Regions from separate parts of the Isoptericola sp. S6320L genome, predicted to be linked through region 3. Evidence: riboswitches for the same ligand, from Rfam matches in the RefSeq annotation. Region 3 holds a riboswitch; each other region holds the start of a gene.

Region 1 (6,595 bases), on a different contig from region 3:
GCTGGACGACGCCGCGAAGCGGGAGAACGTGCTGACGACCGTCCGGGCGTCGTTCAAGCCCGAGTTCCTCAACCGGCTGGACGACGTGGTGGTGTTCGACGCGCTGTCGATCACCGAGCTGGGGCGGATCGTCGAGCTCCAGGTCGCCGCCTTCGCGGCGCGGCTCGCGGACCGGCGCATCACCCTGTCGGTGACGGAGTCGGCGCGTGAGTGGCTGGCGCTCGAGGGCTTCGACCCGGCGTACGGCGCCCGCCCGCTGCGGCGCCTGGTGCAGCGGGAGATCGGGGACCGGCTGGCCCGGCTCCTGCTCTCCGGTGACGTGACCGACGGCGACCGGGTCGTCGTCGACCGCGACCCGGAGGGCGGGGGGCTCACCGTGGCCCCGGAGGTGCTGAACGCCTGACCGGGCCCGCGACCCCGTGCTCGAACGCCCACACGACCAGCTGGACGCGGTCGCGGGTGCCGGTCTTCGTCATGACCCGGCCCAGGTGGGACTTGACGGTGCTCGGTTCGAGGAACAGCGCGGCGGCGATCTCCGCGTTCGACGACCCCCGGCACAGCAGGGTGACGATCTCGTGCTCGCGCGGCGTCAGCAGACCGGCCGCGCCGTCGTCGCGCGGCGCGGGCGCCCGCCGGCGGGCGAACTCGTCCAGGACGCGCCGGGTGAGCGAGGAGTCCACGAGCCCGTCGCCCGACGCCACCCGCCGGACCGCGTCGACCAGCACCTCCGGCTCGGCGTCCTTGAGCAGGAACCCGCTGGCCCCGGCCTCGAGGGCGCCGAACACGTAGTCGTCCAGGTCGAACGTGCTCACCACGAGCACCGGCACCGGGTCGACGACGCCGGGCCCGGCCAGCTCCCGGGTCGCGGTGATGCCGTCGCCCCCGGGCATGCGGACGTCCATGCACACGACGTCGGGACGCACCCGCCGGACGACCTCGACGGCCTGGGTGCCGCTGGAGGCCTCGCCCACGACGTCGATCCCCTCGGAGCCGAGGATGACCGCGAAACCCGCGCGGACCACGGACTGGTCGTCGACCAGCACCACCCGGGTCACGACGCCTCCTGCCCGACGCCGGGGCGGGTCGGCTCCTGCAGCGTCTCGGCGCCGGGCGCCGCGCGGCCGATGGGTACCTCGCGGGGGACCGCCAGGCGGACGAGCCAGGCGCCGTCGGGCGTGACCGAGGCCTGCAGCGTGCCGCCGACCAGGGCGGCGCGCTCGGACATGCCGATGATGCCGTGCCCCGGCGGTGCGGCCCGCCCGGGGCGTCCCTCGGCGGGCCGGCCGGCCGCCGCCGGGCCGTCGCCTGGCACGACGACGCGGTTGCGCACGGTGAGCACCACCTCGTCCGGCCGGTGGTCGACGACGACGGTGACGGGCTGGCCGGGCGCGTGCCGGCGGGCGTTCGCGAGCGACTCCTGCAGCACCCGGTAGACGGTGCGCTGGGCGTTCGGCGGGAGGTCCTGCTCGGTACCCCGGACCTCGTGGCGGACGTCCGCACCCGTGGACCGGGCGAGGGTGAGCAGCGCCGGCAGGTCGTCGAGGGTGGGCTGCGGTGCGTCGCCGTCGCGGCCGTCGGCCCGGTCGCCGGACCGCAGCAGGCCGACGACGAGGCGCAGGTCGTCCAGCGTCGAGCGGCCCTGCGTGCGGATCCAGCGCAACGACTCCCGCGCGCGGTCCGGGTCCGTGCCGACGAGACGCTCCGCCGCGGCGGCCTGGACGACGATGCCGGACAGGTGGTGCGCGGCGACGTCGTGCAGCTCGCGCGCCATGCGGCCGCGCTCCTCGAGCACCGCGCGGGCCGCCAGCGCCTCCCGCTCACGCTCCGCCTGCTCGACACGTTCGCGCAGCTGCGTCTCCAGCTCCCGGCGGGTGCCGACGTACACACCGACGGCTGTGGCCGCCACGTAGGCCAGCACCGCGGACAGCAGCCCGGTCCAGAGCTGGGTCGCGGCGGTGCCGGCGGCGGGGAGGTGCTCGGGGACGGGTCCCGTGAGCACGAACGCGAGGACGGTCTGCACGACCGCCGCCGCGCCCGACCACCCGAGCGCGCCGCGCCGCGGGAGGTGCGCGCCCACCGAGTAGGCCGCGACCAGCGTGGCCGGCGCCTGGAAGGTCATGAGCGGAGGCAGGACCGCCACGAGCGCCACCTGGGCGGCGGCGACGAGCGCGAGGCAGAGCAGCGGGGACCGCCGGCGCAGGGTCAGGAGCATGGCCTGGGCGACGATGACGCCGACCACCGCGAGGCGCCCGCCGGTCCCGAGGTGCCCGGCGTCGGCGGCCTGGCCGACGAGCGGTGCGACCACCTCGTCGAACGCCACCCGCTCCACCACCAGGAAGAGGACGAGCGTCAGGGCACCGACCACCGCCCCGAGCGCGGCGTCGCGGGCGGTGGGGGTGGCACGGGCGGCGCGGAGACGCCGGAACAGGGGGCCGGTCACGCGGTGCCTTCCGTCCGTCGGGTGCTGGGGCGAGGATACCGGTGGCCCGGCAGACCGGGCCGGGAGGCCACGGTCCGCCGGACGCGCCGGGGTCACACGAGGTCGCGGCGGCGGAACGTGACCGCCCCGGAGCCGAGCACGACGACCACCCACGCGGCGAGCCCGGCGAGGGCGGCTGCCACCCCGATCGTCCCGGCGTCACCGAGGAGGCCGGCGGCGCCCTGGCCGGTCGACGCGAGCGCGCCGAGGGTCAGGGGCATCCACGACACGGCGGAGGAACCGCCGGACAGCAGGGCGACGACCGTCTGGACCATGGGCTCGACGAAGGCGACCGCCACGACCACGACGACCGCGGCGACCTGGCCCCGCACGAGGATGCCGACCCCCAGGCCCAGCCAGGCGAACGCGACGAGGACGCACAGACCGCGCGCCCAGATCCCCAGGACGTCACCGGCCCCGAGGGCCAGCCCGGTGCCCGGTGCGGTCAGCAGCGCGGACGCGAGGCCGAGCGCCGAGACGAGCGCGAGCCCGGCACCGATCGTCGCCGCCGCCGCGGCCGTCGCGCCCACCTTGCCCAGCAGGACGCGGGTGCGCGACGGGACCACGAGCGCGGTCGGGACGATGCCGCCCGTGCGGAAGTCCGTCGTGCCGGCGAGCGCGCCCAGGATGAGCATGCACAGGGTCGCGACCCCGACGGATCCCGTGCCCGACGGCCCGTTGCCGAGCAGGTCGAGCATGCCGCGCTGGACGGAGGCGCTGCCCAGGTCCGTCAGGGCGGCCAGGTCGGGGACCAGGTCCGCGGCCGGACCGGTCGGCCCCTCGGTGGCGGCGAGCTCGTCGAGGCCCTCGAGCAGGCGGGGCAGCAGGATGGTCACCGTCTGGAGGAGCGCGGCGCCGGCGAGCGCGACGATCCCGATGATCCACGGCGACCGGGTGGAACGGAGCTTGAGCATCTCGGCACGGAACATCAGCGGACTCCTGCGGTGGTGGCGGTCAGGTCGAGGTAGACGTCCTCGAGGGAGGCGTCGCGGACGAGCTCGTCCAGCGGGCCCGCGGTGATGACCCGGCCCTGTCCGACGACGACGACGTCGTCGGCCACCTGCGTCACCTCGGCGAGGACGTGGCTGGCGAGCAGGACGGCACCGCCGCCGTCGGCGAAGGACCGCAGCATCTCGCGCAGCCAGCGCATGCCGGCCGGGTCGAGCCCGTTGGCGGGTTCGTCGAGGACGAGCACCGCCGGGTCGCCGAGGAGCGCGGCGGCCAGCCCGAGCCGCTGCCGCATCCCCAGCGAGTAGGTGCGCACCCGGCGGTCGGCGGCGGGTGTCATCGACACGATCTCCAGGACGTCGTCGACCCGGTGGGCGGGGAGCCCGGCCGCCAGGGCGAGGATCCGGAGGTGGTCCCGGCCGGTGCGGCCGGGGTGCAGGCCACCGGCGTCGAGCAGCGCGCCCACGGTCCGGGCGGGCTGGTCGAGGTCGTGGTGGCGGCGACCCTGGACGAGTGCCTCACCGGCGGTGGGTGCGGCGAGCCCGAGCAGGACGTGCAGGGTGGTGGTCTTGCCGGCGCCGTTCGGGCCGAGCAGACCGACGACGCGGCCCGGTTCGACCGTCAGGTCGACGTCGTGCACGGCGTCGAACGCTCCGTACGACTTGCGGAGCCCGGTGATCTGGATGGCGGGCACGTGATCCCCTCTCGCGTGTGGCCGGGCCGGTTCCGGCGCGGTGCTCCCAGCCTGGCCGGGGCGGTGTCGTCGTCGCTTCTGGCGGGAGGGGGAACGTGGCCTACGACTTTTGGGGGAACGCCGCACGCCCGTGCCCGGCACGGCTCGAACAGGTCGAGCCGTGCCGGGCACGGGCGTGCGGTGCGTGCGGTGCGCGTCAGACGCGGACGAACGTGGGGTTGTCCTGCCACATCTTGCGCTTGACGACGCCGACGCCGGGACGCGCCGACTCGATGATCTTGCCGTTGCCGGCGTAGATCGAGACGTGGCCCGGGGTGTAGACGATGTCACCGGGGCGGGCCTGGGACCGCGAGACCGCCTTGCCGGCCCGCTTCTGCGCGGACGTGGTGCGCGGCAGGTTCTTGCCGGTCGCCTTCTTGTACACGTACGAGGTGAAGCCGGAGCAGTCGAAGCCCGACGACGGGCTGGTGCCGCCGTAGGAGTAGCGGTAGCCGACGTACCGGTTGGCGACCTGGACGACCTTGGCCCCGCTCGTCTGCTTCGCCTTCACCCGGATGGTGCGGTGCTTCTTGACCTTGGCCAGGCCGGTGGACTTGGCGGGCACGACGGTCAGGCGGATGCGGTTCTTGCCGACGTCGTAGTGCTTCAGCAACGGCTTCATGCGCACGATGCCGTTCTTGTTGAGCTTCTTGACGTTGACCTTCTTGCCGTCGACGAAGAGCCGGACCCGGCCCTTGACCGCGTCGCCGCCCTTCGTGGCCTGGACGGTGAACCGGGGACGGGTGCTGCCCTTGCCCTGCTTGGCGGTCTTGCGCGAGACCGACACCTTGACGACGGGCTTGGAGGTCCGGGCCGTGACGAGCCCGTGGCCGGTGGTCGAGAGGCCGGCCGTCGAGGTGGCCGCCGCGGTGGACGGGGCGGGTGCTGCCGAGGCCTGGCCGGCTCCGGCGACGAGGGTGCCACCGGCGAGCGCGGCGGACAGGGCGATGGCGACGGTCGAGCGTCGCAGGCGCGGCATGCGCGCCGTGGTGGCGTCCTGCGGGCGCGCACCACTGTGGTGAGTGATGGACATGCTGACCTCTCGAGCCTGCGAGATGAGCTGTCGGATGAGGCCGAGAAGTGATGGCCCGCCGTCGTGGGACGGCTTAACCCCGAGGGCGGCACGAGTCCGCCCGAAGAACGTGGTTCTCCCGCTGCTGCCGTGGGTTCGGTGATGCCGGGCCGCCGGCAGCACTCGGCTTGCGGCCCGACCGTTCACCCCAGACGTGGGGCGACCCGCGAACGCTAACGACGGATCCCGGTCAGATCACAGTCGGATAACGGTGAGTTGCAGGGTCGTTCGCGAAGAACCCGTGAAGAAATCCGTCCGGGAGAACATCGGGGGCGAGTGCGGCAAATGCCGCTATATCTCGCCGGGCGCGGACAGATCGGCGGTCGATATGTCGTCGATGCCCGGTCCTGGCAGCTCGACGCGCGGGGCGCACCGGCACCATCGATGCAGGTCGGGCGCGGATCTTCACAACTCGGCGGCCCCTGGGCAGGCTCACTCCAGCAGGGTGCCGGTCCGCGGCGCGGCCGAGACGGTCACGCAGAGCCCGGCGCGGTCGCCCGCTTCCCACGACTCCTCGCTGGGTGTCCACAGGACCCACGTCAGGTCGTCCGCCAGCCCGGAGGCCTCCGCCCGCGCGCCGACCAGCTCGGGGGTGCACGCCCGTGCGGCGCGGGCCTGCACGACGTCGGCGCCCGGCCACACCTCGTCGACCGTCGAGTCGTGCCGCCCGACGACCTGGGCGACGTGCGCGTCTCGGCACGGCACCACCTCGACGGTGCCGACCGTCGCGGAGTCCGGCACGTCGGCCAGGCACGAGCCCAGCACGAGCTGGACGGCGTTCACCGTGCCGGGCTCCGCGACGTCGCCCGCCACCGGCTCCCAGGCCCGGTCGTGCGCGCGGTTCACGAGCCACGAGCCGCCCGCCGCCGCCACCACGACCAGCACCACCACGCCCAGCACGGACAGCACCCAGCCCCGTGCCCGACGGCGCGCGGCGGCCCGGGCGGCGGGCGTCGGCCCCCCGGGGGCGCCCCAGCGCGCCCCGTAGGCGGTCGGGTCCTCCGGCGTGGCCAGCCCACCCGCCGGGACCGGCCGGTCGACCGGGGTGCCGCCGTCGGCCCCGGGGTGGCCCGGAACCGCCGGACCGGCGGGACCTGCCGGCTCCACGGAACCTGCCGGACCTGCCGCGCCGGGGCCGGGGGAGACGAACAGCGGGTCCTCGGAGCGGTCCGGAACGTCGGTCATGGGAACAACCTAGAGCGTGCGGCTGGGTCCGCGGGTGCCGCGGTCAGCCCGCGAGGTCCAGGACGACCGGCACGTGGTCGCTCGCCCCCTTGCCCCGCCGCTCGTCCCGGTCCACGGTCACCGCCGTGACCCGGTCGCGCAGCGCCGGCGAGGCGTACGCGAAGTCGATCCGCAGCCC
Region 2 (6,595 bases), on a different contig from region 3:
GCCGCCCCGCGCGAGGGCGAGCGCGCCCACGGTGGCGGTCGTCGCGACCGAGCCGCGAGCGCCGATGAACCAGACACCGGTACGGGTTCCACGGACGTCGTCATCATTGACCATGTCGCGCACACTACGCGACTTCTGTTTGCTGTCAAGCAAATGTCGGGCCACTTCTGCACCCGCAGATCGTGACGCTGCGCGCCCCCCGCGCGTCAGGGCGGCGGCGCCACCGCGTCGAGCAGGACGTCGAGCGCCCGGTGCGCGGCGTCGCGCGCTCCCGCGTCGCCGTCGCGCTCCGCGAGCCACAGCGCAGCCTCGTTCATCGCGCCGGAGAGCTGAGCGGTCAGCGCGTCGAGCAGGGCCGCGGGCACCCCCGCCTCGGCGAGGGCTTCCCGCAGGTGGACGGCCGACGACTCGGCGTCCCGGGCCCGCCACTCCTGCCACCCGACGACGGCGGGCGCCTCGACGAGCAGGATGCGCACCATCCGCGGCGCGGTGATCGCGTCGAGGAACGCGTGGCTCCCGGCCCGCAGCCGGTCCGCGGGTCCGCCGTCGGCGGCCTCTGCGGCTTCGACGAGAGCCGCCGCGACCTCTCGCTGCAGGTGCGCGGTCACCGCCCGGAACAGGCCGGCCTTGCTCCCGTAGTGGTGATAGACGGCCCCCCGCGTCACCCCGCCCGCGGCGGCGACGTCGTCGAGCGCGACGGCGGCGTAGCCCCGCTCGGCGAACAGGTCGGCGGCGATCTCGACGAGACGCCGGGCCGTCTCGGCGGCGGCCGCGGCGGTGGCGCGTGGCATGGGTCCTCCTGGCATACACAGCGTATGTATAGTGGTTGACATACGCAGTGTACGTATCGAGCCGAGGAGCGCCATGACCGCCACCAGCTTCTACCCCGTCCTCATGTCCGCGGACGTGAGCGCCGCCGCCGACTTCTACCGCCGCGTCCTCGGCTTCGAGACCACGTTCGAGGCCGACTGGTACGTGAGCCTGCGTCGCGGCGCGTTCGAGCTGGCCCTGCTCGACGCCGCGCACCCCACCGTGCCCGCCGGGTTCGGCCGCCCCGTCCAGGGACTGCTGCTCAACCTCGAGGTGACCGACGTCGACGCGGAGCACCGCCGTCTGGTCGCGGAGCACGGCCTCGAGCCCGTGCTGGCGCTGCGCGACGAGGACTTCGGGCAGCGGCACTTCATCGTCGAGGCGCCCGACGGCGTCCTCGTCGACGTCATCCAGCCGATCGAGCCGTCGCCCGCGTTCGCCGCGGCCTACCGGGAGTGAGCGCTCAGTCCAGCGGGTCCCGCACGATCGGGCACGTCATGCAGTGCCCGCCACCGCGCCCGCGACCGAGCTCGGCGCCGACGATCGTGATGACCTCGACGCCCGCGCGCCGCAGCGCCGCGTTGGTGAGCGTGTTGCGGTCGTAGGTGAAGACCACCCCGGGCTCGAGCGCCACCGCGTTGTTGCCCGAGTCCCACTGCTGGCGTTCCGAGGCGTACACGTCCCCCGCCGTCTCGACCACGCGCAGCCGGTCCAGCCCCATGGCGTGGGCGACCACGTCGACGAACGGGGTGCCCCCGCGGTCCGTGACCTCCACGCCGGGCGAGCGGTCGGTCGGGCGCAGGACGTACGGGTGGATGCTGTCGACGATGGTCGGGTGCACCGTGACCAGGTCCCGGTCGGCGAACGTGAACACGGTGTCCAGGTGCATCGCCGCCCGCAGCCGCGGCATGCCGGCCACGACCACCTGCTGCGCCGCTCCGGCGTCGAACAACGCCTTGGCGAACTGGCTGATGGCCTGGCGCGACGTCCGTTCGCTCATGCCGACCAGGACGACGCCGGCACCCACCGGCATGACGTCGCCGCCCTCGAGCGTGGCCTGACCCCAGTCCTGCTCCGGGTCCCCCCACCACACCGTGGCGTCCCGGTACTCCGGGTGGAACGAGTAGATCGCCTTCATCAGCAGCGTCTCGTCCTTGCGTGCCCGCCAGTACAGCGGGTTGAGCGTGAGGCCGCCGTAGATCCAGCACGTCGTGTCCCGGGTGTACAGGGTGTTCGGCAGCGGCGGCAGCAGGTACTCCCGGGCGTCCGGCGCTTCCTGGGCGAGCGACACGTAGCCCGTGCGGTAGTCCCCCGGCAGGTCGGCCGTGGACAGCCCACCCACCAGGAACCGGGACAGCTCCTGCGGCGACAGCGAGTCGAGATAGGCGCGGGTGCCCTCCACGAGCCCGAGCCCGACCCGGTTCGGCACCACCTTGCGGTCCAGCAGCCACGACCGCGCCGCGGGCAGCGCCATCGTCTCCGCGAGCAGGTCGTGCAGCTCCACCACCTCGACGCCCCGGTTCGTCAGCTTGTTGACGAAGTCCAGGTGGTCGCGCTGGGCCGCCTCGACCCACATGACGTCGTCGAACAGCAGCTCGTCGGAGGTGGTCGGGGTCAGGCGCTCGTGCGCCAGGCCCGGCGCGCACACCAGGACCTTGCGCAGCCGGCCCACCTCGGAGTGGACGCCGTGCGTCACGGCGCCGCCCACGTGTGCAGTCATGCTTCTCCTTCGCTCACAGGGATATCCAGCCCGACACGAGCCCGACGACGCCGGCCACCGCCCCGGCCGTGACGGCCAGGAAGACGACCAGCTCGGCCGGCGCGAACACCCGCCGACCCTGCTCACGGCGCGTCATCGCGAACAGCAGCGTCGCCGGGGCGTAGAAGATGAGGGAGATCAGCAGGAACGACAGCCCCGCCGCGAAGACCAGGAACGTGGTGTAGACCGTCGCCAGCACCGCCACCACCAGGTCGGCGCGCAGCGTCGCCCGCGGGGCGCCGTCGTACGTCTCGCGCGTCGCGCGGAGCTTGAGCGCGTAGGCCGCGGCGAACAGGAACGGGATCACCGACATCGCGGCGGTGAGGTCGAGCGCGAAGTCGAACGCGTCGGCGGAGAACAGGGTGACCACCAGCACGACCTGCGACAGCAGGGTGCTGAGGAACAGGGCGTTCACCGGCACGTCCCGGTCGGTGGCGCGCGCGAGGAAGCGCGGCATGTCGCGGTCCTTGGCCGCCACGTAGAGCACCTCGGCGGCCATCAGCGTCCAGGCGAGGTAGGCACCCAGCACCGAGATGATCAGGCCGACGCTGACGAAGGCGGTCCCCCCGTCACCGACGGCGGCCTCCAGCACCCCGGCCATCGACGGCTGCCGGAGCTCGGCGATCTCCTCCACCGGCATGATCCCGTAGGACACCATCGTCACCGACGCGAACACCGCGAGCACGCTGCCGAACCCGAGCAGGGTCGCCCGACCGACGTCCTCCCGGCGGCGCGCGTGCCGCGAGTAGACGCTGGCCCCCTCCACGCCGAGGAACACGAAGACCGTCACGAGCATGGTGTCGCGCACCTGGTCGAAGAGGGACCCGTAGGACTCCCCCGCCCAGTTCCCGGCGAAGACGGCCGGGTCGAAGACGAAGACGGCGATCAGCACGAAGACGACGATCGGCACCAGCTTGGCCACGGTGACGACCCTGTTGATCGCCGTGGCCTCCTGGATCCCCCGCCGCACGAGCAGGAAGAACAGCCACAGCCCGGCGGACGACAGCGCGACCGCGAGCAGCGTGTCGCCGGCACCGAGCTGCGGGAACCACGCGCCCAGCGTGGACATGATGAGGACCCAGTAGGTCACGTTGCCGACGCAGGCGCTCGCCCAGTAGCCCGCCGCCGAGAAGAACCCCGTGTAGTCGCCGAACCCGGCCTTGGCGTAGGCGTAGACCCCGGCGTCGAGCTCCGGCTTGCGGACCGCGAGCCGCTGGAAGACCAGCGCCAGGGTGAGCATGCCCGCCCCGGCGACCGCCCAGGCGACGATCGCCCCGGCGACACCGGTCTCCTGGGCGAAGCGGCGCGGCAACGAGAACACGCCGGCACCGACCATCGACCCGACCACCATCGCGGTGAGGGTGAGCACGCCCACGCGGGTGCCCGTCGAGGGGCCAGCCCCGTCAGTCCGCTCCGCCATGTCGCCGCCCCACCCGCGCCGTCGGTCGCCGTCCTCGCGATCCTGGCAGGCGCCGAGGAGCAGCGCACCCGGAGGCGCACCGCAGGCGCACCCCGAGACACCATCCGGCATGCCGTTATCCGTTCGTGACAAACCCGGTCCCGGCGGGGTAGGTTCTGCCTACCTCGCCAGGTCGCGGGGTACGTCGCGCGGGCGCCGAGCCCTGTCACCGTGCGTCGTCGACCGAAGCAGACACGGGGCGGGGGAACCAACGACGGGCGCCACGGCGCCCTTGGGGTGAAGCCGACGCGCAGTGCGCGTCGGCCGGGTCAGTCTCCGACCCGAATCCGACAGCTAACCCCGAAGGCGACAGGAGATGACGATGACCAGGCACACCCGCGCGCCCGGCCGCACCGGCGGGGCGACCACGTCCAGCACCACCCCGACCCCGCGCCGCCGCGAGGGGGCCCGATGAGCCGGGCGCGCCGCGGCCGGCACTTCGCCGAGCCGCCCGCCCGCGCTCCCCGCGCGACCCGCTCAGCCGGTGCGACCCGCTCAGCCGGTCCGACCCGCTCGACCGGTGCCGCGCGCGCCGCCCGTCCGCCCCGCGCTGGCCGGGTCGGCGCCGGATTCGCCCTCGCGCTGGCCACCGCGTCCGCCGTCGTCGCCCCCGCCGTCCTGCCGGAGGAGGCCAACGCCGAGGGCAGCGCCACCACGACCATCGACCCGGCGACCCTGGCCGCGGCCGAGCGGGCCGTCGCCGAGCGGTCCGACGGTGCGGCCGCCTCGCGTTCCGGCACGGCCCGCGCACCACGCTCCGTGGAGGCCGTCGTCGTCGACCAGGGGGCCAAGGTGTCCCGGGACGGCGACCGCATCGACCGGGACGCGATCAAGATCGTGCCGGCCGAGCCGGCACCGGCCGCGCCGGACGAGCGCGTGCCGCCACCGGGCTGCGACCCGAGCATCGACCCTCAGGGCAGCAACGGCCGCCTCTCGACGGCCGACCTCTGCGCGCCGTGGGACGGCGCGGTGCTCCTGCGCGCCGACGCCGCGACCGCCCTCGCCGCGCTGAACGACGCGTACGTCGAGCAGTTCGGCGAGCGGATGTGCATCACGGACGGCTACCGCAGCTACGACCAGCAGGTCGTGCTCAAGGGCCTGAAGCCGGGCCTGGCGGCCACCCCGGGCACGTCGAACCACGGCTGGGGCCTGGCGATCGACATCTGCCCGGAGTCGTACTCCGGCGACCGCTGGGCCTGGCTGGCCGAGCACGGCCCCGCGGCGGGGTGGACCAACCCGGCCTGGGCCCGCCAGGGCGGTGCGGGACCCTACGAGCCGTGGCACTGGGAGTTCTCCCCCGCCGCGTAGCGGGGCGCGTCACTCCACGGTGACGGACTTCGCCAGGTTGCGCGGCCGGTCGACGTCCTCGCCGAGCGCCACGGCGGCGTGGTAGCCGAGGAGCTGGGTGGGGATCGTCAGGAGGATCGGGTCGAGCTCGACCTCGTTGCGCGGCACCTCGATCCGGGAGGTCGCCGCGTCGCCGAGCTCGACGCCCGGGTGCGTGATCGCGACGACGGCGCCACCGCGGGCCCGGATCTCCTGGGCGGCCGTGATGTTGCGCTCCACGAGGTCGTCGTCCGGGATGATCGCGACCGACGGCAGCTCGGGGCTGATGAGGGCGAGCGGGCCGTGCTTGAGCTCGCTCGTCGGGTACGCCTCGGCGTGCCGGTAGGTGATCTCCTTGAACTTCTGCGCACCCTCGCGCGCGACGGGGTAGCCCCGCACGCGGCCGACGAAGAACAGGCTCGGAGCCGTCGAGAGCTCCTTCGCGGCGGCGGCGAGCGCCTCCTCGCCGGCCAGGATCTCGGCGATCTGGCCGGGGATCGCCCGCAGCCCGGCGATGATGCGCCGGCCGTCGGCGAACGACAGGTCGTGCACCCGGCCGAGCGTGAGCGCCAGCAGCGCGAAGCCGATCGACATGTGCGTCAGCGCCTTGGTGGAGGCCACCGCGACCTCGGGGCCCGCGTGCAGGTAGACCCCGCCGTCGACCTCCCGGGCGATGGACGAGCCCACGGCGTTGACGAGGCCGACGACGGTGCCGCCCTTGCGCTGCACCTCGCGCACCGCGAAGAGCGTGTCGGCGGTCTCGCCGGACTGGCTGACGACCACGTAGAGCGTGCTCGGCTCGATGATCGGGTTGCGGTAGCGGAACTCGCTCGCGGGCTCGGCGTCGGCGGGGATGCGCGCCAGGTCCTCGATCATCGAGGCCCCGAGCTGGCCGACGTAGTAGGCGGACCCGCAGCCGAGCACCTTGACGCGCTCGAAGCGGCGCAGGTCCCGCGGTTCGAGGTTGAGGCCGGCGAGCTTGGCGGTGCCGAAGCGGTCGTCGAGGCGCCCGGTGAGCATCCGCTCCACGGACTCCGGCTGCTCGTGGATCTCCTTGTGCATGAAGTGCTCGTGGCCGTCGAGCTCCAGCTCCTCGACGGTGAGGTCGATCGTGACGGCGGCCCGCGCCGTGCGCTCCTCGCCGTCGGTGAAGCTGTGGAAGCCGTCGGCGGTGACGGTGGCGAAGTCGCCGTCGTCGAGCAGCACGACCTGGCTGGTGTGCCGCACGATCGCGGCGGGGT
Region 3 (2,992 bases):
GTGACTGCTCGCACCACGCGTGCCAAGCACCGTGCCGCACGCCGTCCCATGCTGGCCGCGCCGTCCGCGGCTGCCGGCCGCCGGGCCGCCGTCGTGGCCACCGCTGGTGGTCTGCTCGTGTCGACCATCGGTGGCGCCACCGCTGCCCAGGCTGCCCCGGTCGACCACGACGCGGCCAACAAGCTCAGCACCGTCGACCTCGGCGCGCTGACCGACCAGGCGCGCACGGCGCTCGAGGCGGCCCCCGTGGTCACCGTCGACGCCGACGCCAAGATCACCGTCGAGAAGGTCACGGCCAAGATCGCCGAGGCGGCCGAGATCAAGGCGGCCCCCGAGCCCGAGCCGGAGCCCGTCCGCGAGGTCGCGCCGTCCCGTTCGGGCGAGCGCACCGCCGTCGACACCAGCACCAGCAGCGAGACGTCGTCCTCCTCGTCCTCGTCCACGTCGGCCGCCCCGGCCTCGGCCAACGGCTCGACGATCATCTCGATCGCCTCCCGCTACGTGGGCGTCCCGTACGTCTCCGGTGGGACCTCGCCGTCCGGCTTCGACTGCTCGGGCTTCACGCAGTACGTGTTCGCGCAGGCCGGCGTCTCGCTGCCGCGCAGCTCGTCGGACCAGCGCTACTCGGGCACCGTCGTCTCGCGGTCCGCCGCGCAGCCGGGCGACCTCATCTGGTCCCCGGGCCACATCGCCATCTACGCCGGCGGCAACACGCAGATCGACGCCCCGCGTCCGGGCAAGACGATCCAGTTCCGCAGCATCTGGCAGTCGAACCCCACGTTCATCCGCGTGGGCTGACGCCCCGTCGTACCGATCGAGGCCCCGTCGCGCAGTGCGCGGCGGGGCCTCGTCGCGTCCCGGGGCCCGCAGGGGTCGCTCGGCGCGGCGACACCGTTCCGACGAGGAGTCGTCCGGGCGGTGAGATCGAGGGCCTCAGCGGGGCGCCCAGAGGCCCCGGGAGGGGTAAGGGGGCACGTGTCGCACGTCGCCGTGACCTAAACGTGACATGCCCGCCGGGATCCGCTACGGTTTCCCCGTCCGGTAGAGCACTCTTCCGGACCCTGACCGGACGCCGAGTCCTGCCACCGGTCAGGGAACCAAGACCGCCGGCAGGAGCGGGGGACCCACTTCCGGGCATCGACACGGTGTCCTTGGGGTGAAGTCGCACAGGGCGCAAGCGCTGTGCGGCCGGGTGATTTCTCCCACCCGAACCCGACAGCTGACCTCGTAGGCGACAGGAGAGGGAACACGTGAACGCAACAACCAGGGCGCGCGGCAAGCACCGTGCCGCACGTCGTCCGATGCTGGCCGCGCCGTCCGCGGCTGCCGGCCGTCGGGCAGCCGTCATGGCCACCGCCGGTGGCCTGCTGGTCTCGACCATCGGTGGCGCCACCGCAGCGCACGCCGCGCCGGTCGACCACGACGCCGCCAAGAAGCTCAGCACCGTCGACCTCGGCGCGCTGACGGACCAGGCGCGGACGGCCCTCGAGTCGGCCCCGGTGGTCACCGTGGACGCCGAGGCCACGATGACCGTCGAGAAGGTCACCCCCAAGATCGCCAAGGCGGCCGAGATCAAGGCGGCGCCGGAGCCCGAGCCGGAGCCCGTCCGCGAGGTGGCCCCGTCGCGCTCCGCAGAGCGCACCGCGATCGACTCCAGCTCCAGCTCCAGCTCCGAGACGACCTCCGAGGCGCCGGCGGCTCCCGCCGCGGACAGCTCGCGCGGAGCGCAGGTCGCCTCGATCGCGGCCCGCTACATCGGCGTCAAGTACGTGGTCGGTGGCGCCTCGCCGTCGGGCTTCGACTGCTCCGGCCTCGTCACCTACGCGTACGCGCAGGTCGGGGTGACGTCGCTGCCGCGTTCGTCCAGCGAGATGTACGGCTCCTCGGCCACCACGGTGGTCTCGGCGGCCGAGGCACAGCCCGGTGACCTCATCTGGTCGCCCGGCCACATCTCGATCTACATCGGCAACGGCCAGCAGATCGAGGCCACGCGGCCCGGCGGCTGGGTCGTGCGCCAGTCCGCCATCTGGCAGTCCAGCCCCACCTTCCTCCGGGTCACCGGCTGAGGTTTCCGGCTGCAGCACCACCGACGCCCCGACGTTCCTCGTGAACGTCGGGGCGTCGTGCTTCCCTTTGCTACACCTTGCGGGCGTCTTTCGTTACCCTTGAACCAAGGTGGTTCCGGACGGTGAGGTCCGGACGTGACGGGAGGCGCGACATGACACGTCCAGAGGTCGTCCTGGTGGGCGTCGACGGCTCGACCGCGAGCCTGCACGCCCTGGACTGGGCCGCGACGTACGCCCAGCGGGTCGGGTGGGGGCTGCACATCGTGTGCAGCTACTCGTTGCCCTCCTTCACGGCGGCGTCGCTCGACGGTGGTTATGCGGCGCTCGACGACACCGCCATCGCCGAGGGAGCCAAGGCGGTGCTCGCGGAGGCTGAGGCGCGGGTCGCCCCGCTGGGCATCCCGGTCCAGGGGACGGTCGCCACGGGGGACGCGGCCGGCGTCCTCGTCGACATGTCCTCCGAGCACTCGCTCGCCGTGGTGGGTACCCGCGGCCGGGGCGGTTTCACCGAGCGGTTGCTCGGGACCGTGTCCTCGGCCCTCCCGGCGCACGCGCACTGCCCGACGGTCGTGGTCCCGCACCGTGCCGGCGCGGACGACCCGCAGCGTCGCGACGGTGACACGGTGCACGAGGTGAGTCGGATCGTCGTCGGTGTCGACGGTTCGCCGACGTCCGAGGTCGCCCTGCGGCACGCCGTCGGGCAGGCGGAGTCGTGGGACGCCGAGCTGGTCGCGGTCGCCGGCGTGCCGCTCGGCTCCGGTGCCGGGGTGCTCGCCTGGCTGCCGTCCCAGATCGATCACGAGCAGGTGCTGGCCGACGTCGAGGCCGGGCTGGACGTCATCGTCGACCGCATCCAGGCGGAGCACCCCGGCGTCAAGATCAAGCGCCACGTGCTGGACGGGTCGGGAGCCGAGCTGCTCACCGAG

What was found. Region 3 has a riboswitch for cyclic di-AMP ahead of MWU57_RS04375 (C40 family peptidase). Riboswitches for the same ligand answer to the same signal wherever they lie in the genome.
Region 1: linked by a shared signal. The riboswitch ahead of MWU57_RS11505 (C40 family peptidase) and the one ahead of MWU57_RS04375 (C40 family peptidase) in region 3 are both predicted to bind cyclic di-AMP.
Region 2: linked by a shared signal. The riboswitch ahead of MWU57_RS06795 (M15 family metallopeptidase) and the one ahead of MWU57_RS04375 (C40 family peptidase) in region 3 are both predicted to bind cyclic di-AMP.

What each region holds. Positions count from the first base shown of each region.
Region 1 is NZ_JALKAT010000019.1:29,267-35,861, forward strand. Features, by position in the region: gene clpB (ATP-dependent chaperone ClpB) at 1-403, shown strand, start outside; gene MWU57_RS11485 (response regulator transcription factor) at 372-1,055, opposite strand; gene MWU57_RS18435 (sensor histidine kinase) at 1,052-2,440, opposite strand; gene MWU57_RS11495 (hypothetical protein) at 2,533-3,408, opposite strand; gene MWU57_RS11500 (ABC transporter ATP-binding protein) at 3,408-4,121, opposite strand; gene MWU57_RS11505 (C40 family peptidase) at 4,318-5,193, opposite strand; cyclic di-AMP (ydaO/yuaA leader) riboswitch at 5,195-5,339, opposite strand; gene MWU57_RS11510 (septum formation family protein) at 5,665-6,417, opposite strand; gene MWU57_RS11515 (exodeoxyribonuclease III) at 6,461-6,595, opposite strand, start outside.
Region 2 is NZ_JALKAT010000008.1:61,501-68,095, forward strand. Features, by position in the region: gene MWU57_RS06770 (inositol-3-phosphate synthase) at 1-114, opposite strand, end outside; gene MWU57_RS06775 (TetR/AcrR family transcriptional regulator) at 207-791, opposite strand; gene MWU57_RS06780 (VOC family protein) at 865-1,269, shown strand; gene MWU57_RS06785 (arginine deiminase) at 1,274-2,530, opposite strand; gene MWU57_RS06790 (basic amino acid/polyamine antiporter) at 2,544-3,989, opposite strand; cyclic di-AMP (ydaO/yuaA leader) riboswitch at 4,200-4,351, shown strand; gene MWU57_RS06795 (M15 family metallopeptidase) at 4,440-5,336, shown strand; gene glmS (glutamine--fructose-6-phosphate transaminase (isomerizing)) at 5,346-6,595, opposite strand, start outside.
Region 3 is NZ_JALKAT010000005.1:198-3,189, reverse strand. Features, by position in the region: gene MWU57_RS04380 (C40 family peptidase) at 1-798, shown strand; cyclic di-AMP (ydaO/yuaA leader) riboswitch at 1,061-1,250, shown strand; gene MWU57_RS04375 (C40 family peptidase) at 1,251-2,066, shown strand; gene MWU57_RS04370 (universal stress protein) at 2,219-2,992, shown strand, end outside.